3 regions of the Marinobacter sp. GH_1 genome follow, and region 1 is predicted to be linked to each of the others. Evidence: predicted binding sites of a transcription regulator. Region 1 holds the regulator's gene; each other region holds the start of a gene.
What was found. Region 1 encodes sigma-54, which starts transcription at its own class of promoters, with help from an activator protein. Its sites were predicted from a motif close to ANTGGCATNNANNTTGCTNT; they were not measured.

Region 1 (9,973 bases):
CGTCACACCCGCCATGGATATCCGGCCCCGGGGCGCCAGCCCGCCAATATCGTTGAAGTTTGCATGGAGCCTGTAGGTAGCGCCAGCGGCCTTGGGGGACAGGCCACTGACCTGCAACGCCAGGAACAGCAAGGCAGCCAGCCCGGCGATAATAAACAGACCGACGATGATTTCTGTTGTTCGTTGTGCCATGAGAGGCTCCCGGAATACCTGTTAGAAATTTCCAAACATGACAGCGGTCAGCACGAAATCCAGGCCGAGAACCGCCAGAGATGAATACACCACAGTTTTGGTAGTGGCCGAACTGATCCCTGCCGAGGTGGGCACACAGTCATAACCCTGGTACACCGCAATCCAGGCACAGACAAAACCGAACACCACACTCTTGATCAGCCCGTTGAGAACGTCATCCACAAAGTCCACTGAGGCCTGCATATTGCCCCAATATGAGCCTTCGTATACACCTAACCATTCAACACCCACCAACATGCCACCCCAGACGCCAACCACCGCGAATATCATGGCCAGAATGGGCAGTGAAATAAAACCCGCCCACAACCTTGGGGCGATCACCCGGCGCAACGGGTCGACCCCCATCATTTCCATGCTGGAGAGTTGCTCAGTCGCTTTCATCAGACCGATTTCGGCGGTTAACGCAGAACCAGCACGGCCAGCAAACAGCAGTGCCGCCACCACTGGCGCCAGTTCACGCACCAGGGTCAATGCGATCATCTGGCCGATGGCCGCCTCCGAACCAAAATCGCTGAGAATAGTGTACCCCTGAAGACCAAGCACCATGCCGATGAACAAACCCGACACCACCACAATGGCCAGCGACAGCACACCGACTGCATATAACTGCTTTACCAGGAGCGGAAAACCTACAGAGGGCTTCGGTACGCCCCCGACAACGCCCGCCAGAAACTGACAGGCCCGCCCCAGTGACGCAATAACATCAAGACCCGTTCGCCCCAGGGCAGCTATGCGATCCATCATGCGCCACCCCCGCAGATACCGAAATCAGACGCTGCATCGCTGTTCGGGTAATGGAACGGCACCGGGCCGTCGGGCTGGCCTTTGAGGAACTGTTGAACCCGCTCGGAGGGGTGCGCCCTGAGTTCATCCGGAGTTCCCTCACCAATGACCTTGCCATCCGCAATGATGCACGCGTAGTGGCAGATACTCAGGGATTCCGGCACGTCATGGGAAACGAGCACACTGGTCAGGCCCATGGAGCTGTTCAGATCGCGGATCAACTTGACTAGAACCCCCATGGCAATGGGATCCTGCCCGGCGAAAGGCTCGTCGTACATGATCAGCTCAGGGTCCAGCGCGATACTACGGGCCAGCGCCACCCGGCGTGTCATCCCCCCGGACAGTTCCGAGGGCATAAGGTTGCGGGCACCACGCAGGCCCACCGCTTCGAGCTTCATCAGCACGATGTCCCGAATCATATCTTCCGGCAGGCGGGTGTGAACCCGCAAAGGAAAGGCAACGTTCTCGTAAACACTCAGGTCGGTGAACAGGGCGCCACTCTGAAAAAGCATGCCCATCTTTTCCCGCAGCACGTACAATTCCTTGCGCTTGAGCTTTGGCACCTCACGGCCTGCCACCACCACCTGACCGGAGTCGGGACGCAGCTGGCCGCCAATCAGTCGCAACAGCGTGGTCTTACCGGTGCCACTAGGGCCCATGATCGCGGTGATCCGCCCCTTCGGAATATCCAGCGAGACACCATCGAATATGCGCCGGCCGGAGCGGGAAAACACCACGTCGTTAAGGCTTATGTATGCAGATGACGCCATAATCCATCCTGATTAAAGAGCGCCTACATTATGACATGCGCCGCTTCAGCTCAATGAAAAGCCGGTTAAAGCTACGTAAAATGTCTTGATGGCAATGATCAGTTTCCCTGAACGTTGGCTGCCACGCGTCTCAACAATGATATACTCACGATTCAGTCGCCCGATCACCGACGTTTGGCCGGGCAAACCAGACCGACCGAGCAGACTATCCGCCGAGATGACAGATTCACACGCTCCAGACACCCCCGACTACCGCTCCTCAGCAGTTCGAGCCATCCGCATCGAGCGGGAAGCTATCGAAGCCCTGGAAGGCCGTATCAACGGCGACTTCACCAGAGCCTGCGACGTTATCATGGCCTGCAAAGGCCGGGTAGTGGTCACCGGCATGGGTAAATCCGGCCATATCGGCAACAAGATTGCAGCCACATTGGCAAGCACCGGCACGCCCGCCTTTTTTGTTCACCCGGGTGAAGCCAGCCACGGCGATATGGGCATGATCACCCCGCAAGATGTGGTGGTTGCCATCTCCAACAGCGGCAGCACCAGCGAGGTGGTGACCATTCTGCCGCTGATCAAACGCATGGGGGCACCGCTGATCAGCATGACCGGCAACCCGAACTCTGTGCTGGCTCAGGAAGCGGTCGCCAATCTGGATGTCAGCGTTGCCCTGGAGGCCTGCCCGCTTGGCCTGGCACCCACATCCAGCACCACAGCAACCCTGGTCATGGGCGATGCGTTGGCCGTAGCCCTGCTGGAAGCCCGAGGCTTCAGTGCCGAAGACTTTGCCTTCTCTCACCCGGGCGGCAGTCTGGGACGGCGCTTGCTGCTGCGGGTTTCTGACATCATGCATACCGGCGACCAGATTCCCAAAGTTCTTGAAACTACCACCCTCAGCGGCGCCCTGCTGGAGATCAGCCGTAAAGGGCTGGGCATGACCACCATCGTCGACGCCCAGGGGCATCTGACCGGCATATTTACCGATGGCGACCTGCGCCGGACCCTGGACAAATCCGTCGACGTTCACACCACTCCGATCCGGGACGTCATGACCCGCCACGGCAAAACCATTCAGGCTGACCACCTGGCGGCCGAGGCACTGAACATCATGGAAGAGATGAAGATCAATGCCCTGCCCGTCACCGACGACGACGGCAACCTGGTTGGCGCCATCAATATGCATGACCTGCTGCGTGCGGGGGTGATTTAATGAGTGACTTCGCACCGCCTATGCACACCGGCTGGGACGACACGCTCAAGGCAAAAGCCGCCAGAATTCGCCTGATCGCCCTGGACGTAGACGGCATCATGAGCGACGGCCGGTTGTATTTCAGCGCTGCCGGCGACGAACTCAAAGCGTTCAATATACTGGACGGTCTGGGTCTGAAACAGTTGATGATGGCTGGAATTACCGTGGCAGTCATTACCGGGCGCAGGTCACCACTGACAGAAAAACGGATGACCGACCTCGGCATCCCGCACCTGATGCAGGGCCGGGAAGACAAGAAAGTTGCGTTACAGGAACTGGTTGCAGGCATGGATATCGCTCCGGACCAGATTGCCTATATGGGCGATGATCTGCCTGATCTGCCCGCCCTGACATTCGCCGGCCTGGGCATCAGCGTGCCCAACGGCTACTGGCTGGTGCGCCAGCATGCCGACTATTGCACCCAGGCCCTGGGCGGTCACGGCGCCGTGCGTGAAACCTGTGACCTGATACTCTGGGCGCAGAACCGGCTGGAAACAACTTTGGCCCCCTATCTGGGCGAGCCGTCATGATTCCGGAGGTGCTGTCAAACATCGCCCGCAAACCCTTGGCGAGAACCCTGGCACTGGCGGTCACGGCTCTCGCCACTGTCTTCCTGATGTGGCAGAACGAGGAAGGTGACAGTGTGCGGGGCGATGCCGCAGAACTCAGGGGCCCGTCGGAACCCGACAGTTTTATCATCGAGGGCCGCTACACAACCTGGGACGAACACGGCAACCTTAAGATGTCGATATCCAGCCCCCGAATTGAGCAGTTTGAAGACACCAACTACGCCACCATGAATGCTCCAAGGGCCAGGATTTTCAGCGAACAGGCTACCCCACCATGGATAATCGAAGCGGATGAAGGTAGCCTCCGCCAAGACGATGATCAGGTGACCTTGACGGGCAACGTCGTCGTACTCCGGCAAACCGGCGACTCTGAAGCCACCCTGAAAACCGACTCACTGACCCTGGATAACCGCCAGGGCACGGTATACACCGATCAACCGGTCACCATTACCGAACCGTTCGGCGTTACCCAGGCCAATGGCATGAAAGCCTGGATAAACGAACGCATACTGGAACTCAACTCCCGGGTGGAAGGGCAATATGAAACCATCAGGTAAGCGCACATACCGACTGCCGGTCATACTGGCCGCACTGATGCTGGCCAGCCCGGCAACCGCGTTTGATCTGGATTCCGACACCCCCATCAAGGTCAGCGCTGATTCCGCCCGCCTGGACGATACCGAAGGGACCGCCATCTACACCGGCGACGTTGAACTGGTTCAGGGGGCCACCCAGCTGAACGCAGAACGGGTGGTACTGTATCGAAGCCCCGAAGGTCTCAGCCGGATTGAGGCAAGCGGCGAACCCGCCCGATATCGCCAGCCGGCACGGGAAGGTGAAGCCATGACAGACGCCCGGGCGCGGACCATCACCTGGTCAGCGGCGGAAAACCGGCTGACGTTCGAGCGCCAGGCAGTGATTGAACAGGGCAACAATGTGTTCCGGGGCGACGTCATCCAATACGACACCGTGCGCAGGGTGGTCACTGCAGAAGGCGGCACGCCTTCGGAAGAGAGCTCTGGCCGGGTGGAAATGGTGATTCAGCCTCGCGGCTCCAGCAACCCCTCAGACGAATAGGTTACTGATGGCAGTTCTCAGGGCCAGCAACCTGGCAAAAAGCTACAAACAGAAAAAAGTGGTTCTCGATGTGTCTCTGGAAATCCGGTCCGGAGAAATCGTAGGCCTGCTCGGCCCCAACGGCGCCGGGAAAACTACCTGTTTTTACATGATTGTCGGGCTTGTACCCTCCGACCGCGGCCGAATCACCATTGACAGCCAGGACATCACACCCCTGCCCATGCATGGCCGAGCACGCAAAGGGATCGGCTACCTGCCCCAGGAAGCCTCGGTATTCCGTAAACTGACCGTGCGCGACAACATCATGGCCATACTGGAAACCCGAAAAGGCATGAAACGGCCTGAGCGGGAAGCCAAACTTGAGGAACTGCTCGAGGAATTTCACATCACCCATATCCGGGACAGCTTGGGTATGGCGCTGTCCGGTGGTGAACGGCGGCGCGTCGAAATCGCCAGAGCGCTGGCCATGGAACCTGCGTTTATTCTGCTGGATGAGCCCTTCGCCGGGGTAGACCCCATCTCGGTCAGCGACATCAAACACATCATCCGGCATTTGCGGGACAAGGGCATTGGCGTACTGATCACAGATCACAACGTGCGGGAAACCCTCGATATTTGTGAAAACGCCTACATTGTCTCCGGCGGACACATCATCGCCTCCGGCAATGCTGAAGCCATCCTGGCCAATCAGCAGGTCAAGGAAGTCTACCTGGGTGATGAGTTCCACCTGTAAGCGGAAGAAAACCCCTCGACGACCGAGGTCTGATTGTTTTGATGATCTGTAGCAAGTAAACTCGGCAAAGAACTTGCTTATACTGACAACAGTGAGCGGCAAGTAACCAGCGTATAACAATTTTTTTGCCTGACAGCAGGCAACGTCACTACCGGGACACCCTTGATTTATGGATCTTGAGCCATGGTTATGAAAGCCTCATTACAGCTTAAGATGGGCCAGAGTCTGACCATGACGCCCCAGCTGCAACAGGCCATTCGCCTGCTTCAGCTTTCCACCCTCGACCTCCAGCAGGAAATCCAGCAGGCACTGGAATCCAACCCCATGCTGGAAACCTCCGAGGATGACGATCAGTCTGACACCCCCGATACGGATGCCGACACCCGGGACGAACATAAAGACCGGGATTCCGACCACGATGAACCGGCCACCGAGGCTGCCTCTGACTGGGATGAAAACGAAAATGGCCCGGACTGGGCTTCTGAAAACGACATTCCGGATAACATCCCCGACGACCTGCCCGTAGACACCGCCTGGGACGATATCTACCAGTCTGCACCGGCGCCAGCCAGCAAAGGGGACGACGAGAACGAGTCGGATTTCGAAACCCGCAATTCACCGGCCGAGACCCTCCAGGACCACCTGGAATGGCAGCTCAACCTGACCCCCATGAGCGAGCGTGACCAGGCAATCGCCCACGCCCTGATGGACGCTGTAGACGAGCGCGGTTACCTGACCTCACCAATTGAGGAAATCCATTCCGGCCTGCAGGACGAAACCGAAGAAGACCCCCTTGAACTGGACGAGGTAGAAGCGGTCCTGCACCGGCTACAACACTTCGACCCGCCGGGCGTGTTCGCCCGGGACCTGCAGGAATGCCTGCTGATTCAGCTCAACCAGTTGCCGCCAGATACCCCCTGGCTTCGACAGGCACGCCTGGTGGTTACCCAGTTCCTGCACCTGCTGGGCAACCGGGATTACGCGCAACTGCTGCGCCGCAGCAGACTCAAAGAAGATCAGTTGCGCGAGGTTCTGGCCCTGATTACCAGCCTCAACCCTCGCCCGGGTGACGTGGTGGACCGAGCGGAGCCGGATTACGTGATACCAGACGTCATCGTCCGAAAACACGAGGGCCGGTGGCGTGTTGAGCTCAACCCGGAGATCGCCCCGAGAATTCGGGTCAACGCCAGCTATGCATCGCTGATCCGTCGCGCCGATAGCAGTGCTGATAACACCTACCTGCGGGATCAACTGCAGGAGGCCAAGTGGTTCATTAAAAGCCTGCAAAGCCGCAATGAAACGCTACTGAAAGTCGCCACCCGGATTGTTGAGCACCAACAGGGTTTCCTGGACCAGGGGGAGGAAGCGATGAAGCCGCTGATCCTCTCGGATATCGCCCAGGCCGTGGAAATGCACGAATCCACCATTTCACGGGTCACCACGCAAAAGTATATGCACACACCCCGCGGCATTTTCGAGCTGAAGTACTTTTTCTCCAGCCACGTCAGTACCGCTGAGGGCGGAGAATGTTCCTCCACTGCTATTCGTGCGATGATCAAGAAACTGATTTCAGAAGAAACTCCGAAAAAGCCGTTGAGCGATAGCAAGATTGCAGCCATGCTTGGAGATCAGGGCATCAATGTGGCCCGGCGCACCGTTGCCAAATACCGGGAGGCCATGCACATCCCTCCTTCAAACGAGCGCAAACGACTGGTTTAATGTTTTTGCCGGTGCACGAAGCACCGGACACGCAGCCCGGTGGCAACACCGGCATGATGACAACAGGAGACGCCTATGCAACTCAACATTTCAGGCCATCACGTAGAACTGACCCCTGCATTGAAGGATTACGTCAACACCAAGTTCGAGAAGCTGGAGCGTCACTTTGACCACATCAGTAACTGTCAGGTGACGCTGGAAGTTGAGAAGGTACGTCAGATGGCTGAAGCCACCCTGCATGTCATCGGTGGCGATATCCATGCAAAGGCAGAGAGTGAGGATATGTACGCCGCGATTGATTCGCTGGTGGACAAGCTGGACCGCCAGATCCTCAAGCACAAAGAAAAGAATGTAGACCGGATGCACGGCAACGGCTGAGCGCGCTCATAGCGCCACCGTACCGGGTGTTTCAATGATACGAGCTGCGGCGGGGCATACCGGCCGCAGCCTTTTTTTTACGGAATCACAGTCGATCCATGAGCGATACATCCCTGACCATCGACAACATTCTGGCTCCCGAACTGACGCTGTGCAGGGTGCCAGCCTCCAGTAAAAAGCGGGTACTGGAAACCATCGCAGAGCATATTCATCATCAGGATGAAATCCTCAGCGACACCGAGATTTTCAGCAATCTGGTTTCTCGCGAGCGGCTTGGCAGCACCGGTATCGGCCAGGGTATTGCCATACCCCATTGCCGGCTGGAGGGGCTGGACCGTGTGATCGGCGTGCTGATGACACTGGAAGAGAGCATCGACTTCGATGCTATCGACAATCAGCCGGTCGACCTGGTGTTTGCCTTGATCGTGCCCAAAGAAGCCACCAGTGAACATCTGGAGTTGCTAAGCCAGTTGGCCGAGAAATTCAACGACAACGGGTTCTGTGAACAGCTTCGCCAGTGCCAGGATGCAGCATCCCTTTACCAGCGCATGACCGCGGCATCCTGATAAGCAGTAGCACCAACAGAAGCAGGCAGGAGCGTCCATCATGAAACTGATCATCGTCAGTGGCCGATCCGGGTCCGGTAAGAGTACCGCGTTGCATGTGCTCGAAGATCTGGGTTTTTATTGCATTGACAACCTTCCCATCGGACTGCTGTTCCCGCTGACCCGGGAAGCGGCACAACAGGAAGCGCCGGGGCGGCTCCGGAAAATGGCCGTCAGCATCGACGCCCGCAACCTGTCTGCCGAACTGGCCAACTTCGAACAGATCTATCGCCAGCTTCGCGATGCGGGAGTCGTTGTCGAGATTATCTTTCTGGATGCCGATGAACAGTCCCTGCTGCAGCGGTTCCACGCCACACGCCGAAAGCACCCGCTGAGCGATGACCGTACCTCCCTCCGAGAAGCCATCACCAACGAAAAGGCACTGTTGGAACCGCTGTCAAAACTGGCAGACCTTTACATCAACACCACCGGCATGTCGATGTATGAACTGCGCGACATGGTCAAACAGCGAGTGGTCGGTCGCAAGGATCAGGAGCTTGCACTGCTGTTCCAGTCATTCGGTTTCAAGCATGGCGTACCGGTCGATTCCGATTACGTTTTCGATGTGCGCTGCCTGCCCAATCCATACTGGGATACCAGCCTGCGCAAATACGTCGGTACCGATCAGCCGGTTATCGAGTTTCTCGAGCGGGAACCTCTCACCGGGCAAATGGTGGACGACCTGATCCGCTTCCTGGATACCTGGCTACCCTCGTTCGCCGACAGCAACCGCAGCTACATGACCATTTCTATTGGCTGTACCGGTGGCCAGCACCGTTCCGTCTATGTCTGCGAGCAACTGGGCCAGCACTTCCGCACCCGATACAACAACGTGCAGGTTCGTCATACTGAACTTCCCCACCTCCAGGCCCGAGGGGAGATCTGATCCAACATGATCTGCCGCCCCGTCACCATCATCAATAAACTGGGCTTGCATGCCCGCGCCACCGCCAAGCTTGTGGCCACCGCCTCCGGCTTTGACAGCCAGGTACGAATCCGCGGCAAGGGCCGGGACGTGGATGCCAAGAACATCATGCAGGTGATGATGCTGGCTGCCAGCCAGGGTACTGATATTGAACTGGTCGCCGACGGCCCTGATGAGCAGGAAGCCATCGAGGCACTCGTAGAACTGATCGGTGATTATTTCGGCGAGGGGGGTTGAGCACACCCTGGTTCGTCATTCACCTACAATCCTTTCTCACCTGACGGCGCTAACTCCGCTATAATGCGACAGTTTTCTGATTGCAGGTGGTTCCATGACCGATATTCTGGAAAAAAGTCAGGCCCGCCAGCGCCTTCGCTCCCTCAGTGAGGCCCTGGACAGTGGTGCGCTCAAACAGGTTGCCCGCATCCTCAATGGCGGCCTGAGCCCCAGCGATATCGCACACCTGCTGGAATCTTCCCCTCCCCGCCAACGCGCCCTGCTGTGGAACCTGGTCGATAAACAACTGGAAGGGGAAGTACTCCAATATCTCGGTGACGACATCCGGGCCTACTTCCTGAGCCAGCTGAACGCCCAGGAACTTGCAGATATCATTGAGGATTTTGAATCCGACGACCTGGCCGACCTGCTCCAGCAGCTGCCAGACACGGTGATCCAGGAGGTCCTGGACACCATGGACGAGCAAGACCGGCAGCGGGTAGAGGAAGTACTCTCCTACCCCGAGGACACTGCCGGCGGCCTGATGAATACGGACACCATTACGGTGCGCCCGGATATCAGTATTGACGTGGTACTGCGGTACCTGCGCCGCCACCGCAACCTTCCCCCCATGACCGACAGCCTGATTGTAGTCAGCCGGCGGGACGAATTCATTGGCATGCTGCCCATCACCCGAATG
Region 2 (9,973 bases), 510 kb from region 1:
GTGGTGGCAGAGGCAGACAGACCACGCTGCTGGTTGATGATGCCCGCCGCATCCCGTGCGGAGGTGCCAGCGGGAATAGTGATGTCTGGCGAGTTGGTGCCATCCGAGTAGGCAACACGGAACACATCATCTACGGTGATATCCCCCATAGACACCGTCTGGAAATCCACCACTCGGCTCTCCAGCACAGATTGGCGGGAATCCAGGTTCAGATCGGATCGCAGATTGGTGGTGCGGCGTGGCGCCAGGTTATCCGTTTCAATCTGCAGATCACCCCGAATACCGGACAGGTTGCCGTCGTTATCTGCAGTAAAACCCTGAACCCGCATGTTCTGGTTATTGGTCACAAAACCGTCTTTATCGATACCAAACTGGCCAGCCCGAGAGTAGCGAATCTCGCCATTGTTATTCAGGATAAAGAAACCATCACCACTGATGGCCATGTCCAGGCCGTTATCGGTAAAGCTGATGTTGCCCTGGCCAAAGGACTGCTTGACGTCCTGAACACGCACACCATCACCGATCGGGTTAGTGCCGCCACTCAGAAAGCCGCTGGCGTACAAATCACCGAACTGTACCTTGCTGCCCTTGAAGCCTACCGTGCTGGCGTTGGCAATGTTGTTGCCGGTGACATCCAGATCGACCGAGGCTGCCCGAAGGCCGCTCAAACCTGTGTTAAATGCCATGACTTATACCTCCTGGTCTGACACCGGATCAGTTAATTTGTTTGACGTCGGACAGGGCAATGGAACCCATACCGGCAAGATTGAGGGTAATGGAACCACCCTTACCCAGGGACACACTGTCCACATTGGCGCTAACCATGGTGCCGAGTTGTTCAGGACCGGACGGATAAGAGCCCTGCGCGACAATCTGGTACGGTCCAGGCGGCAAAGGATTGCCGTTGCCGTCCTCGCCATCCCAGCGGAACGACACCACGCCGGCCTGGCTGCTGCCCATATCAATCTGGCGCACCAGCTCACCGCTCTGGTTCATCACTGACAAGCGCAGCCCACCCGTAGATGCTGGTACCTCGATGGTGCCGGTGATCTCGCCATCATTACCCAGAATACCCACGCTTGATGGGGCAAGAACGGTCTTGCCAACCATTGCAGACGCTTGTAAGGCCTGACTGGAGCGGAACTGTCCGGCCACATCCTCAACGGTACCAGACAGGTTCTGCATTTCCTCCAGGGAGCTGAACTGCGCCAGCTGGGAGATAAAGTCTCCGTTATCCTGGGGTTCCAGCGGGTTCTGGTTTTTAAGCTGGGCAAGCATCAGTTCCATGAAAGCGTCTTTGCCAAGCTCACTGCCACCACGGGCCTTGTCGTCCTGATTGATCCGATACTGGCCCAGTACTTCTGAGGCCGAAGCCGAATTCACTGCACTCATGACTCACTCCTCACTATTTACTGCTGACCCAGCGTCAGGATTCGTTGCATCATGGACTTGGCAGTGTTCATGACGTCCACATTCATCTGGAAACTGCGGGAGGAAGACATCATATCTGCCATTTCCTCAACCACATTCACATTCGGGTAGAACACGTAACCGTCTTCATTGGCAGCGGGATGGTTGGGCTCGTAGCGCATCTGCAACTCTGCATCGCTCTCCAGGATTCCCTCAACCCGTACACCGGCACCGGGGCCGTCGTCCAGGCTGGTGCCGAAGCCCTGCTTTTGATCCGGGTTCAGCATGGCCTGCTGAATAGCGGCGAAGACTGGTTTGCGTGCCCTGTAGGCATTCTCGGTGCTGGAACTGGCAGTCTCGGCGTTCGCAATGTTGGAAGCCGTGGTATTCAGCCGCAGGGATTGTGCGGTCATGCCGGAACCGGCGATGTCAAAAATGTTGCCCAGTGACATGGCAATCTCCTCAAATCGTAAATGACTGCGGCTTACTCACCCTTCAGGGCTTTGGTCAATCCGGAAAACTTGCTGCTCAGAAACTGGAAGCTGGCCTGGTAGTCCATGGCATTACGCATGAAGCGGCTCTGCTCTTCCTGGGCATCCACGGTATTACCATCGACAGACGGCTGGTGCGGATTGCGGTAAAGCAACTCGCCGTCACTGCCGGGGCTGGAGGTGTCCATGTGGCCTTGGTGAGTGGTCGCCATTTGCAGACCACTGACCGACTCCTGGGCTTTCTGCATCATCGCCCTGAAATCGATATCCCGTGCCTTGTAGCCCGGGGTATCGGCATTGGCCAGGTTGTTGGCGAGTACTTCCGCACGCTGCACCCGGGCCTGAAGTGCGTGCTCGTGAATACCCAATGCCTTATCAAATGTAATTGCCATGACTGCCTCCGGAATTCTGCACCGGCACCGCTTGAACGGCGGCTTGCCGGATTTGCGTTCTGGAAGAGTCAAAGCAAAGGTGGTGCCAGTTTTCGAGAGTGCTTGGGCGCCAGGGCTTCTGGCGGGATGCGATCAGATTTTGAGCGGCAACGGAGAAGGGTTCAGAGCAAAGGCGGCAAACCATTTCCCTTGGCGGTTAAACGGATTGCCGCTATCAAAACATCAGCGGGAAGCTCACCAACTTTCCTGGCGCCCGGGCCCACGCCAGACCTTTACAAAATCCCCGGTAGCCGGGCGTGGCACTGAAGGTTTCTCAACCGACACCGTACCGGTATACAGGAAGCCGACGACCGTTTCCCCGGGCTCTAAACCCAACCCTTCAAGCACATCGGGATGGTAGGCCACACCCCCGGTACGCCACATCACGCCAAAACCAGCATCCTGCAGGGCAAGGCCGAGAAAGCTCATGCCCGATGCGGCAGACATAAGCTGTTCGACCTCCGGCACTTTCGGGTGGGATTTGGGCGTTGCGATTCCTACGATCACCATCGGTGCCCGCAGCGGCGCCCGCCGGGCTTTCTCGATTTCCTGCTCACTGGCGCTATCAGGACATGCCTTGGCGAACAGGTCTCCCAGGGCCTGCCGGGCATCCCCTTCCACCACAAGATAGCGCCATGGCCTCAGTAAGGCATGGTCCGGTGCCCTGGCGGCACACTGAAGGGCCACATCAACTATACTCCGCGGCGGTGCCGGGTCTTCTAATCGGGGTTCGGATGCTCTTTCGAGTAAAAATCGGGTTACAGACGTCATACTGGCTCACAGTCAAGATGGCTGTATCTGTTGCCCTAAGGGCAAAGATGCCTCAGCGAATTGTGGGTTATACGTAATACTGTTAACCTTTAGTAGTAACTACACATAGAAAAATAACCACCAACAACGATAACGTGTTCGGCGGCATACAATGAGTGACCAACAAGCTTTTCGCAACTGCAGGGCCCTGTATTCCTGCCACCGGGAAGACTCGGTTCTGACATGATGAGCGCACAGGCCGATTTGCGCAATGTCGCCAGCAGCGCGGGTAAACTCGCTTCCGCGGACATCCACGACCACACCGTGGCCATTCCGCCCATGCCGGATTATAACGGCCGAATCATCGCCTACACCGCAACGGCCGCGATTATTGTCGCCGGAATCCTCCAGGGCGTGTTTCAGCAATGGTTGCTGTGGTTTGTGGCCGGCGCACTTACCTGGCCGCACATCGCCCATTTGCTGACCAGGCGTACGTTTCTTCGCCGCTCACCACGAATCCGGCAGAAGATGCTGTTTCTCGACTGCGTTATTGGTGGCACCTTCATCGGACTTATCGGCCTGATTGCCATTCCCTCGGTGTCCATATTGTTAATGCTGATGTTCAGCTGCCTGATTGTGGGCGGTATCCGCCAGTGGCTGTTCGGCACCGTACTCATGCTCGCCTCACTTGCGGCGTCTGCAGCTACCTTTGGCGTTGCCGACAGCCTGCAATCGCCGCTGCTGACCAGCATCTTGGCCCTGGCCTCTACCGGCGTCTATATCTGCGTAACCGCCTACTACTCCCACCAACAGGCCCGCACACTGTTGTTGGCAAAAACCCAGATCCAGAACCAGCGTGAACAGTCTATCGCGCTCTCCCACAAGCTATCCAAATACCTGTCGCCGCAGGTCTGGCAATCCATCTTTACCGGCGAGCGTGACGTTCGGCTGGAAACCCAGCGCAAAAAACTGGCCGTGTTCTTCTCCGACATCAAGGGCTTCACCGAACTGTCTGAGGAAATGGAACCCGAAGCCCTGACCGAACTGCTCAATCACTACTTCAATGAAATGTCGGAAGTCGCTCTCCGATACGGTGGCACCATCGACAAATTCGTCGGCGATTCCATCATGATCTTCTTTGGCGACCCTACCAGCCGTGGCCAACGGGAAGACGCCTTTGCTTGTGTGTCCATGGCCATCGACATGCGCAAGCATATGAAGATCATGCGCCAGAAATGGCGGAGCCAGGGCATCAAAACCCCGCTTGAGATCCGTATGGGTATCAGCACCGGATACACCACCGTCGGCAACTTCGGTGCCGAAAACCGGATGGACTACACCATCATCGGCAAGGAAGTGAACCTGGCCAGCCGGCTGGAAAGCCTCGCAGAACCTGGCGAGATTCTGGTGTCCTACGAGACCTTCTCTCTGATCAAAGACCGCATCATGTGCCGGGACAAAGGCGAGATCACCGTGAAGGGCTTCGGTAAGCCCGTACCCATTTACGAAGTGGTGGACTTCCGCCGGGATATGGGCCCGAACCGCAGCTTCCTGGAACATGAACACAGCGGCTTTGCCATGTACCTGGACTCCGACAAGATCACCGAAAGGGAACGCAGAGAGGTACTCGCTGCCCTTGAAGACGCAGCCGACCGGCTGCGTCAGGAAGACGACGCCGACTAACTACTGCCGGACCAACCTCGGTCCGGCATCACCCTCTGCACAGGTGCTGCGCCACGGGTTGATATCCAGCCCTCCACGCCGCGTGTAACGGGCACAAACCATCAATGCCGTTGGCTGACACCGGGCCATCAAATCCGTAAACACGGTTTCCACGCAGTGCTCATGGAAATCCTGCTTCTGGCGAAAACTGACCACATAACGCAGCAAACCAGCACGATCTATCTTCGGGCCGGTATAACGAATGAACACGCTGGCCCAGTCAGGCTGGCCGGTGACCGGGCAATTGCTTTTCAGCAAGTGGGAACACAGCTGCTCGCTTACCACTTCTTCGCCTGCGCTGAGTGAATCCGCCGAGTATTCGTAAACCACATCGTCTACCGGCTCGTCATCAATCAGCTCATAGCCCTGCGGCCGACCTTCCGCAGGGGCGGATTCGTCGACACTGAACAGCCGCACAGCCACGGCGGCGCCACAGGCGCTGGACAGGTCGGCGGTAATGGTCTCGGCAACCTGATCCGCCGATGAGAACACCGCCTGGTTCAGGGAATTCAGATAGAGCTTCAGGGATTTACTTTCGATAATCGACGGCGACGCCGCCGGAAAGCGGATCTCCCCCCAGGCAACTGCTGGCACGCCGCCCGGGCGCAACCAGGAGATCTCCCACGCCTGCCAGAGGTCCTCACCAAACCACGGCCAGCGGCCATCCTCCAGCCCGATACGGCGGCGGTTTTCCTCACGGGCAACCGGGAACAACAGAGACGGATCGTACTGATCCGGATAGTCGCTGGCCTTTCCCAGCGGCGCATTGTGCAAAGCCATAGTTTTTCCTGAAACCTGTCAGTGGCGGATACCCTTGCCCCGGGCAAGCATACGCAATGCAATGGTCGCCAAAAGGACAATGAAAACCAGAATCATACCAAGGGAGACAAACGGATTAACGTCCGAAACACCCAGTATGCCGAAGCGGAAACCATTCACCATATACAGTATAGGGTTGGCCATCGACACGCCCTGCCAGAACCCCGGCAACATATCGATGCTGTAGAACACCCCACCAAGGTACGTCAGCGGTGTCAGCACAAACGTGGGCACAATGGAAATATCATCAAACTTGGTCGCCAGCATGGCATTGATGAAGCCACCCAGGGAAAACAACGCCGATGTCAGGAATACCGTCACTACCACCATGGGCAGGCTGTGAATCGATAACCGGGTAAAAGCAAGAGACAGCAAGGTAACCACCAGGCCAATACTCAGCCCCCGGGCCATACCGCCCGCCACGTAACCGGCCAGGATGGTCCAGTTGGGAACCGGCGACACCAGAAGCTCCTCAATACTGCGCTGAAACTTCATGGAAAAAAACGACGACACCACGTTGGCGTAGGAGTTGGTGATCACCGCCATCATGATCAGCCCCGGCACAATGAACTGCATATAGTCGTACCCGCCCATTTCACCAATGCGCGAGCCGATCAGGTTGCCGAAGATAATAAAATACAGCGTCATGGTGACCGCAGGCGGCAACAGAGTCTGGGGCCATATCCGGGTAAACCGGCGAATCTCCCGGAGTACGATGGTGTAAAACGCGGTCCACAGTGCCTGTAACGTCACGCCTTCACCTCCGCCTGCCGGTTGGTCTCACGGGCGTTGTCTTCCACCATGCGCACAAACAACTCCTCCAGCCGGTTGGCTTTGGTGCGCATGCTGATTACCTTGATGCCCTGCTTTTCCAGCTCAACAAAGAGGGCGTTCAGGCCCTGCCCTTTGGCCACCTCGGCCTCCAGTGCCCCGTCGTCGTTGAGTTCGCAATGAAAGCCTTCGAGCTCCGGGGCGGCATCAACGGGCTGCTCGAGATCCAGCACGAATGTTTCCACACTCAGCTGTTTAAGCAGCTCGCGCTTGCTGGTGTGCCGGATAATCTCCCCGTGGTCAATGATCGCAATATTGCGGCAAAGCGCCTCGGCTTCTTCAAGATAATGAGTGGTCAGAATGATCGTGGTGCCCTGGCGGTTCATTTCTTCCAGGAACTGCCACATAGAACGGCGCAGTTCGATATCAACGCCGGCGGTGGGCTCATCGAGAATCAGCAGGCGTGGTTCATGCACCAGCGCACGGGCAATCATCAGCCGCCGCTTCATACCGCCAGACAGCATCCGCGACGGGGTGTCGCGCTTGTCCCACAAGCCCAGTTTCCGGAGGTACTTCTCCGCCGAGATCCTGGCCTGCTTGAGTGGAATGCCGTAGTAACCGGCCTGGGTGGTGACTATGTCGAAGACCTTTTCAAACTGGTTGAAATTGAACTCCTGTGGCACCACTCCAAGGTTCAGCTTCGCGGCGGACAGTTCGGTATCGATGTCATGGCCGAACACCTTCACCCGCCCACCGGATTTGTTCACCAACGAAGACACAATGCCCAGGGTGGTGGATTTTCCAGCACCATTCGGGCCCAGAAGTGCGAAAAAATCGCCTTCCTGTACCCGAAGATCAATCCCCTTAAGCGCCTGAAAGCCACTGCTGTAGCTTTTGACCAGCCCTTCAATTTCCAATGCGTAGGTCATAACCAAACCGTTATCTGAGAGGAACGTGTGCCGAAACCGGCAAATAGGTAGAGAGCTAGGTGATTGTGGCGATCTGACGAAAATCAAGGGGGGTGAGCACAACCAGGCAGACCACCGGCAAACGCAGAAACTGCGACAGGTTTCCCGATATACCTCTGCCGCCCTCCCTATAATGCTGTTACAACAACTTACAAAAAGCCTGACACCCGGCACCGGATGCGCCAGGCCAACGCGAAGGGATTGTACGACACACTATGAGATTCGTTCACCTCACCCGCCTGCTCTTACCTTTTTCCGCTGCATTTGTTCTGGCAGGTTGCCTGGACAGCGGTGGCAGTTCCGGCTCAGACGACACCAGTACCGGGCGTGTGCACTTCCTGGGGGTTAGTGGTCTCGTTTACCAAACCGCCAGCCAGGCCGGTACAACGGACGATCAGGGCCGTTTCCGCTACTATCCCGGCGAAACCCTGTCGTTCAATGTTGGCAATCTGCCCATTGTCTCTGACGTTCCGGCACGGGAATACGTAACCTTTCTCGAATTTCTGCCAGAGACCCGGGACGCCCTCAACACCCCCGGCGTGAATGACGAGGAACTTCGGGATCACACCATCAGCGAACAACAGCAGCTCAACAACATCACCCTGCTGAACATGACGCGGTTTCTGATGGCCCTGAACTGGACAGAGAATGTACCTGAAGGCTCAGGCATTGATATACGCACAAGAGTCGTCGACCAGTTAAACGCCGCCCTGGACAACCCGGACCTGCCCAACGCCCTGAATTTTAACGTCAACCAGGCGGAGTTCACCGCAGAAGACTCACCCGCCAATCAACTACTGGCGCAGATCTGCTTCTACCCGGAGGACGACGAGCTTTGCTCCGCCCCACCCACAGACGACGACATCAACAACGCACCGCCACGGCCGGAAAACGACGACGACATTGATCCAGATACCGACTATCGGGAAGACCTGGAAAACCTGCGTAACCGGATTCTCCAGGCCGTACGGACCCTGGAAGATGCAGACAACGAACGGGCCAGAACCTATCTACGCCGGGAGCTGAATGCCATCACCCGGGAAATCGGGCGCCGCTATTACCTGGCAGACCATAAAGCCAACCATGCCGCCAGCGACACCGAAATCAAGACGGTTGCAATCCGCAAGATCGGTGGGGAGCCAGAACTAGCTCAGTTGGAGGCAATCAGCAAACGGGAGCAGGATGTCGTTGTCCACTCCTGGAGCTGGCAAGACGCAGACGTAGACTACTTTGTGGCCGGGCCCAGTGGCGGAGAATCGGAGCTGCTGATCAACTTCAGACCAGGCAACACCTACCGCTGGGTACGCAAACAATTGCGGGTTGTTATCGATTGATCAGACTGTTCAGCGACCACCGGAATTCGCCACCGGTAACATCGTAAAGGGCTGGGTCCAATCCCTCTGTTCCGTGGGGCAGGCAGTCCCTTACAGTCACCGCTTCAGAGGCCGGACGAGATTGGTTGAATTTCGCCAGATCAATAATCCTGGCGGTTTTCAGGGGCTGGCAATCCGGGCCTTGCATCACCATCACCCGGGGCCATAGACGACGCTCTGGCGAGTGGGAAACCACCACACCCCGCTGGCCGTCGGACAGCTCCACCAGTGAACCGGTCGGGTAGATACCAATGGCCTGAATAAAGGCCTCAACCAGGTCCTCCTGGAATTCGATATTGCGCATGTCGTACAGCAGGGAAACCGCTTTAGCGGGGGTCAAGGGCTGCTGATCATCACGGGGTGCCGTCATCGATTCAAAAAACTCAGCGATGCCAGCCACCTTGGCCAGCAGCGGAATACGGTCGCCACGGATCCCCTGCGGGAAACCGGAACCGTTGTGACGTTCCCGATGCCCCTGCACCACACTCATCACCGCACGTGACAAGCCGGCGTGTTCAAGCAGTTTCACGCCCCGGGTTACGTAGCTACGATACTCCGCGTATTCTTCCGGCCCGAGTTGATGCTCGCGCATCAGCAGGTCTTTCGGCAGCTCGGTCTTGCCCACCTGAGACAGCAAACAACCGGTGCCAAGATGGTTCAGCAGGCCCTCATTCAGACCAAGCTGACGACCACAGACCAATGCCCAAACGGCGGTATTGATAGCATGGCGATAGATGTAATCGTCATACTGACGGGTGCGGCTCAGCCACAACAACGCATCCGGCTGGCGGGCAACACTTGCCACCATTTTACGGGCCACCTCGGCAGCCGGCCGAAGATCCGGCATCTGGCCAGATTGGGCTGTCGCGAATGTCTCCTTAAGCGCTTTCTCGGCATCCGCCAGCAAACGGCGGGAAGCCTTTACTTCTCTCTTGAGCGTGGTGGCGGTCTGGTAGATGACTGGCTCACGAATACTCAACGGAGCCAGTTGCAGCTCCTCCCGGCCGTTGGTACGGCTGGTGGACGCCTTACGGAAGGATTTTCCGGTCTCTTTACTCAGGGCGGCAGAATCCCGGCTCTCAGCCACATCGACCATAACCCACTTGCAGTGGGAAACCAGCGCCCGAATGTCGTTCTGGGAGCGGATATAGAAGCCCTGAATGGGGAACGGGGTCTGATGCCACGGCCGATCCAGGTCAGACACGAACATGCCGACCTCCAGATCATGAACCGCGATT
Region 3 (9,973 bases), 1.6 Mb from region 1:
TGATAATAGCGTTGGCTTTGTCGGTGCCAGCCACCGACTGATTGATGCCCTGGGAAAAGGCGGTGACTGTCCGATCGGTCTCGGCAAACCACCGATAGAAGCGTTCCACATCCGCAGCCCGAAGGTCACATCCGCGGGCGACCGCCAGTATCGAAGGCGCACAGGCGCGGGCCACACTCAGAGTCTCCTCGAATCCATTGCAATGCTGTTCCAGGTACTGTGTGGCCAGGGCTCCGTGGTCATGCAGCCAAACCAGCAAGCCATTGAACAGCAGGGTGTCGGTTCCCGGCCGCAGTTGCAGGTGCAGGTCAGCCATCTCTGTGGTTGCGGTTTGCCTTGGGTCAATGGCTACCACTTTGCGCCCGGGCCGGTGGGACGCTTTTATCCGCTGATAAAGTACCGGATGCGTCCAGGCGGCATTACTGCCCGCCAGCACCAGCAAGTCCGCCAGCTCGAGGTCCTCATAACAGCCGGGCACGCAGTCCTCACCAAACGCCCTCTTGTGGGCTGCCACGGCAGACGACATGCACAACCGGGAATTGGTATCCACGTGCGGGGTGCCAATAAAGCCCTTGGCCAGCTTGTTGGCAATGTAATAGTCCTCTGTGAGCAGCTGCCCAGACAGGTAAAAAGCCACAGACTCCGGGCCATGGTCTCTGACCGAAACACGAATGGCTTCAGCTACCCGGTCAATGGCTTCCGACCACTCAACGGTATGCCCTGCCACACGGGGGGCCAGCAAACGGTCGTGTCCGGTCACGGTCTCATGTAACGCAGAGCCTTTGACACAAAGGCGACCATTATTGGCCGGGTGGCCAAGATCGCCCTGAACGGCGTCAGGTTTCGCCAGAACACCACAGCCCACACCGCAATAAGGGCAGGTGGTGGCGGTACTTCCGGGAGTGGTTCGGCGGTTTTTCATGATCAATCCTCTGCTTTACCCATAAAAAAGCCCGCCATCCGGGGTCTGTTTCCAGAGCCGGGGCGGGCTTCTTTGCCAAAATTGTCTGTTTTATGGAAAGCAATAACGGGGCCAGCGATTGCCAAAACAGCACTTGCCCGGCCGGCCTTGTGGCAACGCCCGGGCTACGGCCTTGTTCAGCAGATCCATCGGCTCCGGCAGGCCGGGATACACTTCTGCCTTGAGGTTTCACATTGGTGCGAAATCGCTCAGGTTGCACCAAAAACAGACCGGGCTCGATTGGCGTTTTCCTCACTCAACACGGAAGGGAATATCAAGCCTTTGAAAACTATGAATATTAAAAAATGGCACGGCTTATGCTGAGGTAACAGCGAACCATCAAGACATCACATCTCTCGTTCTAAGGCATTGGCGCCTGCTCTCCGGAAACGGAGGGTGGGCGTTTTTTTTGTGCGCCAGAAAAGAGAGACACAGAGAGGTAACAGCATGAACACACGCCGTCATCAACTCAGAGGCTTGCTCACAGGCGCACTGATTGGGCTGAGCACGCTGGCCCAGGCGAGCATCGGGCCGGCCGAGAAACCAGACCTGAAACTGGGCTTCATCAAACTCACCGATATGGCGCCACTGGCGGTTGCCTGGGAACAGGGCTACTTCCTGGACGAAGGCCTGTTCGTGGAACTGGAAGCCCAGGCCAACTGGAAAGTGCTGCTGGACCGGGTGATCACCGGCGAGCTGGACGGTGCCCACATGCTGGCCGGCCAGCCTTTGGGCGCGTCCATTGGCTATGGCACTCAGGCCAACATCATTACCGCCTTCAGCATGGACCTCAACGGCAACGCGATTACCGTGTCCAACGCGGTATGGGAAACCATGAAGCCCCACCTGGACATGGATGGCGACAAACCCGCCCACCCGATCTCCGCGAGCGCGCTGAAACCGGCGGTGGAGCAATCCCTGAGCAAAGGCGAGCGGTTCCGGATGGGCATGGTGTTCCCGGTGTCCACCCACAACTACGAACTCCGCTACTGGCTGGCCGCCGGCGGCCTGAATCCCGGCTTCTACGCCCCACAACGGGGTGATACCAGTGGCACCTTGCAGGCCGATGTTCATCTGTCCGTTACCCCGCCGCCGCAAATGCCAGCCACCATGGAAGCTGGCACCATTCAGGGCTACTGCGTGGGCGAACCCTGGAATCAGCAGGCGGTGTTCAAGGGCATCGGGGTGCCGGTCATCACCGATTATGAGATCTGGCCAAACAACCCTGAGAAAGTCTTTGGCGTGACCGAGACCTGGGCAGAGAAGCATCCCAATACCCACCTGCGGTTGTTGCGGGCACTGATCCGCGCGGCTTACTGGCTGGATGAAAACGACAACGCAAACCGCCAGGAAGCAGTAGAGCTCCTTTCCCGCTCCAGCTACGTGGGCGCAGACAAAGACGTGATCGCTAACTCCATGACCGGCACGTTCGAATACGAGAAAGGGGATGTGCGGGAGGTTCCGGACTTCAACGTGTTCTTCCGCTATCACGCCACTTACCCCTATCCCTCTGATGCAATCTGGTATCTGACCCAGATGCGCCGGTGGGGCCAGATTCCGGACGCCAAGCCAGATGACTGGTACATGCAGACCGCAGCCAGGGTATACCGGGGTGATCTGTATGCTCAGGCCGCGCAGTCACTGATCGATGATGGTGTGATGAACGCCAGTGACTTCCCTGACTTTGACGCTGAGAACTTTGAACGCCCCTTCCAGGGCCAGCTGATTGACGGCGTGCCTTTCACACCCCGTGAACCGAACGCTTACATAGACCGTTTTGATATCGGGCTGAAAGGCACCGAGACACCGTAAGGGGGCACAACATGAGCACATTAAGCATAAGGATTGGCCAGTCGATGGCCGCCAGGAGCCGCAACCTGCTCGCCCGGCTGAGCCCAAATGAATTGTTGGCGGCTGGCAAACAGGCCTTGCTGCCCTTGATCGGAATTCTGGTGTTTCTGGGATTCTGGCATCTGGCAGCACCCCAGGTGCAGACGTCCCTTGGCGCATTTCCGGGGCCAGCTCAGGTCTGGGAGCAGGCGGGACAACTCTGGCAAGAACACGCCAACCAGCGGGAACGCGCCAGCCAGTTCATCGCCATGCAGGAGCAGCGTAATGCCAGGATTCTGGCCGACAACCCGGAGGCGGAGGTACGAATCCGGTCTTACCCGGGCGCACCCACCTTTATCGATCAGATCGGTACCAGCCTGGTCACGGTGTTGTCAGGATTTGCCCTGGCCACGCTGATTGCGGTGCCCCTGGGAATTGTGTTCGGTCTTAACCGGTATTTTCAGGCGGCGGTCAATCCGCTGATCCAGATCTTCAAGCCGGTGTCGCCCCTGGCCTGGCTGCCACTGGTCACCATGGTGGTGTCAGCCACGTACGTCAGCGATGACCCGATGTTCCAGAAGTCGTTTCTGACGTCGATGATCACGGTCACCCTTTGCAGCCTGTGGCCCACGCTGATCAATACCAGCGTGGGCGTGGCCGCGGTGAATCCGGACCTGCTGAACGTGTCGAAGGTGCTGAAGCTGTCGTTCTGGACCCACGTTCGCAAGGTGGTGCTGCCGTCGTCGGTACCGATGATTTTTACCGGGTTGCGGGTGTCTTTGGGTATTGCCTGGATGGTGCTGATTGCGGCGGAGATGCTGGCGCAGAGTCCCGGGCTTGGCAAGTTTGTCTGGGATGAGTTTCAGAATGGCAGCAGTCAGTCGTTGAGCCGGATCATGGTGGCGGTGCTGGCCATCGGGTTTATCGGGTTTTTGCTGGATCGGGTGATGCTGTTGATTCAGAAGAAGGTGGCCTGGAACGAGTGATCAAACTTGGGAGCATGCCGCACCGGGTGGGTTACGCCTCCCGAAACACGCGGCGAGTACATCCATGTACGCTCCGCAAAAACATCCATGTTTTTGAGGGTTTCGGGAGGCGTAACCCACCCGGCGCTCCGCTTGCTTTTGAGGTGATTTCCATGAGTAAAACACATTTAGAACTTACCGGTGTTGAGATGGCGTTTGATACGCCGAAAGGGCCGTTCGTTGCCCTGGACAACGTGAACCTGAAGATCCAGAAAGGGGAGTTTGTTTCGCTTATCGGCCACTCCGGCTGTGGTAAATCGACGGTGCTGAACATTGTCGCCGGCTTGTTGCAGGCCTCCAAGGGTGGCTGTGTGTTGAACGGGCATGAGGTGAACTCACCGGGGCCGGAGCGGGCGGTGGTGTTTCAGAATCATGCGCTGATGCCTTGGCTGACGGTGTATGAGAATGTGGAGCTGGCTGTTCGGCAGGTGTTTCGCAAGTCGATGAACCGTAAGGAGCGCCGGGACTGGATTACCCATAACCTGGAGCTGGTGAATATGGCCCATGCCGCCAATAAACGGCCGGGGGAGATTTCCGGGGGCATGGCGCAGCGGGTGGGGATTGCCCGGGCGTTGGCGATGAAACCGAGCGTGCTGCTGATGGATGAGCCCTTCGGGGCCCTGGATGCGTTGACCCGGGCACATCTGCAGGATTCGCTGATGGAGATTCAGCAGGAGCTGAACAATACGGTGATCATGATCACCCACGATGTAGACGAGGCGGTGCTGTTGTCGGACCGCATCATCATGATGACCAACGGGCCGGCGGCGACGGTGGGGGAAGATCTGCACATTGATTTGCCTCGGCCGCGTAATCGGGTGGCGTTGGCGGATGACGCCAAATATGTGCATTACCGGCAGGAGGTGCTGTCGTTCCTGTACGAGAAACAGCGCAAGCTGGAATCCCTGAGCAGCCGGCGGGCCGCCAGTGCCTCCACGCAGGGTGGGGAGAGTGCAAAGGTGGAGAAGGAGAAACAGCCGGCGTCTGCCTGAGACTGCACGGCACCGGGGCTACTTTGCCCCCGGTGCCATCAGGGATGGTGTCAGCCCAGAACGCCGGCCATGGAGACCAGGGCCCGGGCCACATCGGGTAATCGCTTGCCCTGATCCATGGCCAGCTTTCGCAGCAATCGGTGGGCTTCGTCGTTGCTGATGTCACGATGTTCCATCAGTAGCAACACGGCCTTTTCCTGGGTGCGTCGGTCTTCCAGAGCTTCTTTTGCACTTTGCAGTTCTTCAGACATCTGGCGCAGGCGGCGGGTTTGCTCCTGAACCAGATCAAAGATGGATCTGCCTGACTGTTGCCCGACACCGTCACCGGCCCAGGCATCTGCCGTACTCGCATCTACTCCATTATCGCAGACCACCAATACCGGCATTGTCGAGGCGTTCCGTTGTTCCAGCGAGGCCAGCAGAGTTTCCTGGTGAGCCAGGGAGTGGCGCGCCTCGGTGTAGCGTTCCACGCAACGGTGGTGGAAGGCGTTTTCCACGGAATCTTCGATTTTCTTGAGATCATCCATACGGTCGGTCATCAGGTTAAACCAGCGATCGGCCATTTCCCTGTCCAGGGATTTATAGGGTCCGACCGACACCGCCTTCTGGCGCATCCGCTCTATTTCCAGTTCCCGCGGGTGAGACCGCAGGGCCTGCCAGAGAGCCAGGCTGTCTTCGCTGGCAAAGGCAACAAATACCTCGAAACACCGTTCCTGCGCTTCAACCAGGTGCATCATGCGCCGTGACAGTGCGTTTTCGAAGTGGCCACTGGAGAATCCCGCTGAGCCTGCCGCCCGCTCCTGGCCACAGTATTCCTTTCCATTCATCACGTGCACCATGGCCACCAGCAGGCCGGCAATGGAGGGTTCAGCAACGGTTTCGGCGGCTTCAAAAACCACCGTAATCAGCTGATGGATGGTGTCGCAAAACCAGTCCGTAGCATCCACCACGCTGGCTTCCTGCCCGACCACTTTCTGCCTGAACTCGGCCAGCTGATCGAGGCTATGAAGGGCACTGGCAATATGACCCAGCAGCGGGCTGCTGACCGGATGGGTAGTCAGGTCTTCCTGTATGTCGGTCAGCGCCTTACGGAAGATGACAGCCAGTTGGTCGTTCTCTTTCAGGATAACCGAACGCTCCCGGGCGAAACGCTGGCAACCGGACCCCAGATACAGGTTGGTAGCTCCCCGCTCCCGTTGCAGTCCGTGCACCAGGTTACCCACGCTCTGCACCAGCCGGCCCATCTGCAGAAAGTACTCCAGGTTGCGGATTTCGCACTGCCGGGAGGCCATCAGAAAGTCTGCGGCTGTGGCCGTCGCGGCCGTATTGGTCTGGCGTTTGCTGTTCATGGTGCAACTCCTGGTATCGGTACACAGCGGGTTCCTGTCTGACTGGACTGCAGCAATTAACAGGCCAGAACCACCGGCATCATCTTCGTGCGTTTCGCCCCATCCCGGGGCATCTTTTCTGCCCGGCACGGGTGCAATAGAGCCGCGATATCATCTAAGCAACTGAATTAAATGGAGTTAAAAAGTTGGCATGGAGATCGCTATGTCCTAATCAAGGACGACTGTCCCGGCCATGGAATCAGGCCGGACCATCAGATCATTGTTGTTGGCATTGGTGCCGGACCATCTGTTCTCTTCGGAGAGCATGATGCTCCGGCTTTTTTCGTTTGGTTTTCGGCAATTCGTTGAGTAAGGGAGCGCACCTATGGAACACACACAGACCCCTGCGCTGGTGATCTGCGGCCATGGCATGGTTGCGCAGCGATTGCTGGAGCAACTGGTGGCCACAGGGCACCCGTTCAGCCGCATTGTGGTGTTCAACGGCGAGCCTTTCGCTGCCTATAACCGAATCCAGCTGTCGTCCTTGCTGGCGAATCAGGTCCGGGAGTCAGAGCTGGAACTGAAACCCCGGTCCTGGTTCCGCCAGCACAAAATCGAGATCTATAACCGTGAGCCGGTCACGGCCATCGAACCGCATCAGCGCCGGGTGACGACCGCCAGCGGGCGCACGCTGGCTTACCACACCCTTGTGTTGGCCACTGGCGCCAGTCCTTCACGTCTTGGCCTGCCCGGTGAGGATCTGGATGGCGTGATGACCTTCCGGGATCTGACCGATACCCGCACCCTGATTCACCGGGCGCAGACACATCGCCGTGCGGTCGTCATCGGCGGCGGTTTTCTTGGCCTGGAAGCGGCCGAGGGGCTCAGGGCCCGGGGCATGGACGTCACGGTTCTGCATCGCAGCGGTCACCTGCTGAACCGACAGCTCAATCCAGCTGCCGGCGAATTACTGAAGCACCAGTTACAGCAACGGGGCCTCACCGTTCTGACCGGTACAGAGCCGACAGCGCTGCTGGGCAAAAACCAGGTCCAGGCGGTACAACTCAGCGACGGCACCGTGCTGGCGACGGACCTGGTGGTGCTGGCAACCGGTATTCATCCGAACAAAGCACTGGCTGAAGCAGCCGGCCTGGCCTGCAACCGGGGCGTACAGGTGGATTCGCAGATGACCACTTCCAATCCTCATATCCACGCCCTCGGTGAATGCTGCCAGTTTCAGGAACACACGTTTGGCCTCGTGGAGCCCGGCTACGAACAGGCGGCCGTGTTGGCCCGGCATCTCTGCCAGGTGTCCGGAAACCCGGGTTTCACACCGGGAGAAATCGCCACACGCCTGAAAATCAGCGACCTCCCCATTTTTTCCTGCGGGCCGATCACTCCGGGCCCGCACACCGAAACCATTGAGTGGCAGGACTACGCCCAAGCGGTCTACGGCCAACTGCTGGTGGAACACAACCGCCTGACCGGCGCCATTCTGCTCGGCGACACCAGCAGCGCCCCCTGGTACAGCGAGTTGATTCGTTCAGGCACGGATATATCCCGCTACCGGGACACCATCGCTTTCGGCAAACCCTATTGCGACGCAGCGGCCTGATCCGCTGCCATGAGAGAGGACAAGACTATGAGCAAACAGACCCTGATCGTGATCGGTAACGGCATGGTTGGCCATCACTTCCTGGAACAGTTCAGCCAGTCTCCGGCCGCCGACGCCTATAACATCGTCGTTTTCGGCGAAGAAAAGCAACTGGCCTACGACCGGGTGCACCTGTCGGAGTATTTCAGCGGCTCAAGCCATGCTGACCTGGCCATGGGCACCGCGGACTGGTATGCCGACCAGGGCATTGATCTGCACCTGAATGAGCCGGTGACCGGCATTGATCGGGACGCCCGGATGGTCACCACACCCAAGGGCGAGTACCCCTACGATCAGCTGGTGCTGGCCACCGGCTCTTACCCGTTTGTCCCGCCCATTGAAGGTAACGATCAGGAAGGCTGCTTTGTATACCGCACCCTGGATGACCTGGACGCCATTCAGGCCAGCGCCCAGAAGGCGAAGACCGGCGTGGTGGTCGGCGGCGGTCTGCTGGGGCTGGAAGCGGCAAACGCGCTGAAAAGCCTCGGCTTACAGGCCCACGTGGTGGAGTTTGCTCCGCGCCTGATGCCGGTTCAGCTGGACGATCAGGGCGGCGCCCTGTTACGCCAGAAAATTGAAGACCTTGGTGTGCAGGTGCACACTGAGAAAGCCACCACCGCCATTGTGCCGGGCAGCGCCGCGCGGCTACGGATGAATTTCTCGGATGAGAGCCATCTGGAAACCGACCTGATTGTGTTCTCCGCCGGCATCCGCCCCCAGGATACCCTGGCTCGGGCCTGCGGCCTTGAACTGGGCGAACGCGGCGGGATTGTGATCAACAACCAATGCACCACGTCCGACCCGCACATCCACGCCATCGGCGAATGCGCGCTCTGGAACAACTTTGTCTTCGGCCTTGTGGCGCCGGGCTACACCATGGCCCGCACGCTATCGGCGGCGCTGAACAACGACGCCAGTGCGGCCTTTACCGGTGCCGACATGAGCACCAAACTGAAGTTGCTGGGGGTGGATGTGGGCTCCATCGGCGACGCCCATGCCAAGACCCCCGGCGCCCGTAACATTCGCTTTCACGATGAGCAGGCCGGCCACTACCGGCGCATGGTGGTGAGCCAGGACGGCAAGACCCTGCTGGGCGCCATCCTGGTGGGCGATAACGGCCCCTACGATACCCTGCTGCAATACGCCCTCAATGGCATTGAGTTGCCGGCCAATCCGGAAGCCCTGATTCTGCCGGAGAGCGAAGGCGGTGCCCCGGCCCTGGGTGCCGATGCCCTGCCGGATACCGCGTCTATCTGTTCCTGCCACAACGTTACCAAGGGCGACATCTGCTGCGCGATTGACGCCGGCTGCACTGATCTGGGCGGCGTGAAGGCCGAAACCAAGGCCAGCAGCGGCTGTGGTGGCTGTGCAGCTTTGCTCAAAAAGGTGGTGGACAGCGAGCTGGAGAAACGCGGCGTGGAGGTGTGCACGGATTTGTGCGAACACTTCCCCTACACACGCCAGGAGCTGTTCCATCTGGTGAAGGTAAACGGCATCCGCACCTTCCGGGGCCTGCTCAAGCAATACGGCAAGGGCCAGGGCTGTGATATCTGCAAGCCGACTGTGGGTTCGATTCTGGCCACCTGCTGGAACGAGCACATCCTGGCCACGGACCACGTGCCGCTGCAGGACACCAACGATACCTTCATGGCCAACATGCAGAAGAACGGCACCTATTCCATCGTGCCGCGCATTCCCGGCGGCGAGATCACCCCGGATAAGCTGATTGTGCTGGGCGAGGTGGCCAAGCAGTACAACCTGTACACGAAGATCACCGGCGGTCAGCGGGTGGACCTGTTCGGTGCCACCCTGAGTGAGCTGCCGGAGATCTGGGAAAAGCTGATCGCCGCCGGTTTCGAAACCGGCCACGCCTACGGCAAGTCCCTGCGCACGGTGAAATCCTGCGTGGGCAGCACCTGGTGCCGCTACGGCGTGCAGGACAGCGTGGGCATGGCGATCACCCTGGAGAATCGCTACAAGGGCCTGCGGGCGCCCCATAAGGTGAAGATGGCGGTGTCTGGCTGCACCCGCGAATGCGCCGAGGCCCAGAGCAAGGATTTCGGGGTGATTGCCACGGAGAAGGGCTGGAATCTGTACGTGTGTGGCAACGGCGGCATGCGGCCCCGGCATGCGGATCTGTTCGCTACGGATCTGTCGGATGAGGAGCTGATCCGCACGATTGA

Region 2: a site for sigma-54 is predicted at 2,364-2,383, ahead of flgB (flagellar basal body rod protein FlgB). Genes of this name have one in related genera too.
Region 3: a site for sigma-54 is predicted at 1,266-1,285, ahead of ACNSOI_RS00830 (CmpA/NrtA family ABC transporter substrate-binding protein). Genes of this name have one in related genera too.

What each region holds. Positions count from the first base shown of each region.
Region 1 covers NZ_CP184460.1:2,925,813-2,935,785, forward strand. The annotation lists gene mlaD (outer membrane lipid asymmetry maintenance protein MlaD) at 1-192, opposite strand, end outside; gene mlaE (lipid asymmetry maintenance ABC transporter permease subunit MlaE) at 214-996, opposite strand; gene ACNSOI_RS13295 (ABC transporter ATP-binding protein) at 993-1,805, opposite strand; gene ACNSOI_RS13300 (KpsF/GutQ family sugar-phosphate isomerase) at 2,023-3,012, shown strand; gene ACNSOI_RS13305 (KdsC family phosphatase) at 3,012-3,581, shown strand; gene lptC (LPS export ABC transporter periplasmic protein LptC) at 3,578-4,177, shown strand; gene lptA (lipopolysaccharide transport periplasmic protein LptA) at 4,161-4,697, shown strand; gene lptB (LPS export ABC transporter ATP-binding protein) at 4,705-5,430, shown strand; gene ACNSOI_RS13325 (RNA polymerase factor sigma-54) at 5,620-7,149, shown strand; gene hpf (ribosome hibernation promoting factor) at 7,225-7,527, shown strand; gene ptsN (PTS IIA-like nitrogen regulatory protein PtsN) at 7,626-8,093, shown strand; gene rapZ (RNase adapter RapZ) at 8,134-9,018, shown strand; gene ACNSOI_RS13345 (HPr family phosphocarrier protein) at 9,025-9,294, shown strand; gene mgtE (magnesium transporter) at 9,389-9,973, shown strand, end outside.
Region 2 covers NZ_CP184460.1:2,413,992-2,423,964, forward strand. The annotation lists gene ACNSOI_RS10975 (flagellar hook protein FlgE) at 1-686, opposite strand, end outside; gene ACNSOI_RS10980 (flagellar hook assembly protein FlgD) at 715-1,392, opposite strand; gene flgC (flagellar basal body rod protein FlgC) at 1,410-1,862, opposite strand; gene flgB (flagellar basal body rod protein FlgB) at 1,895-2,293, opposite strand; gene ACNSOI_RS10995 (nitroreductase family protein) at 2,528-3,103, opposite strand; gene ACNSOI_RS11000 (adenylate/guanylate cyclase domain-containing protein) at 3,326-4,765, shown strand; gene queF (NADPH-dependent 7-cyano-7-deazaguanine reductase QueF) at 4,766-5,584, opposite strand; gene ACNSOI_RS11010 (ABC transporter permease) at 5,603-6,376, opposite strand; gene ACNSOI_RS11015 (ABC transporter ATP-binding protein) at 6,373-7,323, opposite strand; gene ACNSOI_RS11020 (organic solvent ABC transporter permease) at 7,578-8,696, shown strand; gene ACNSOI_RS11025 (HD-GYP domain-containing protein) at 8,686-9,973, opposite strand, start outside.
Region 3 covers NZ_CP184460.1:180,957-190,929, reverse strand. The annotation lists gene ACNSOI_RS00835 (nitrate reductase) at 1-922, opposite strand, end outside; gene ACNSOI_RS00830 (CmpA/NrtA family ABC transporter substrate-binding protein) at 1,409-2,773, shown strand; gene ACNSOI_RS00825 (ABC transporter permease) at 2,785-3,777, shown strand; gene ACNSOI_RS00820 (ABC transporter ATP-binding protein) at 3,930-4,808, shown strand; gene ACNSOI_RS00815 (nitrate regulatory protein) at 4,859-6,157, opposite strand; gene ACNSOI_RS00810 (NAD(P)/FAD-dependent oxidoreductase) at 6,522-7,751, shown strand; gene nirB (nitrite reductase large subunit NirB) at 7,779-9,973, shown strand, end outside.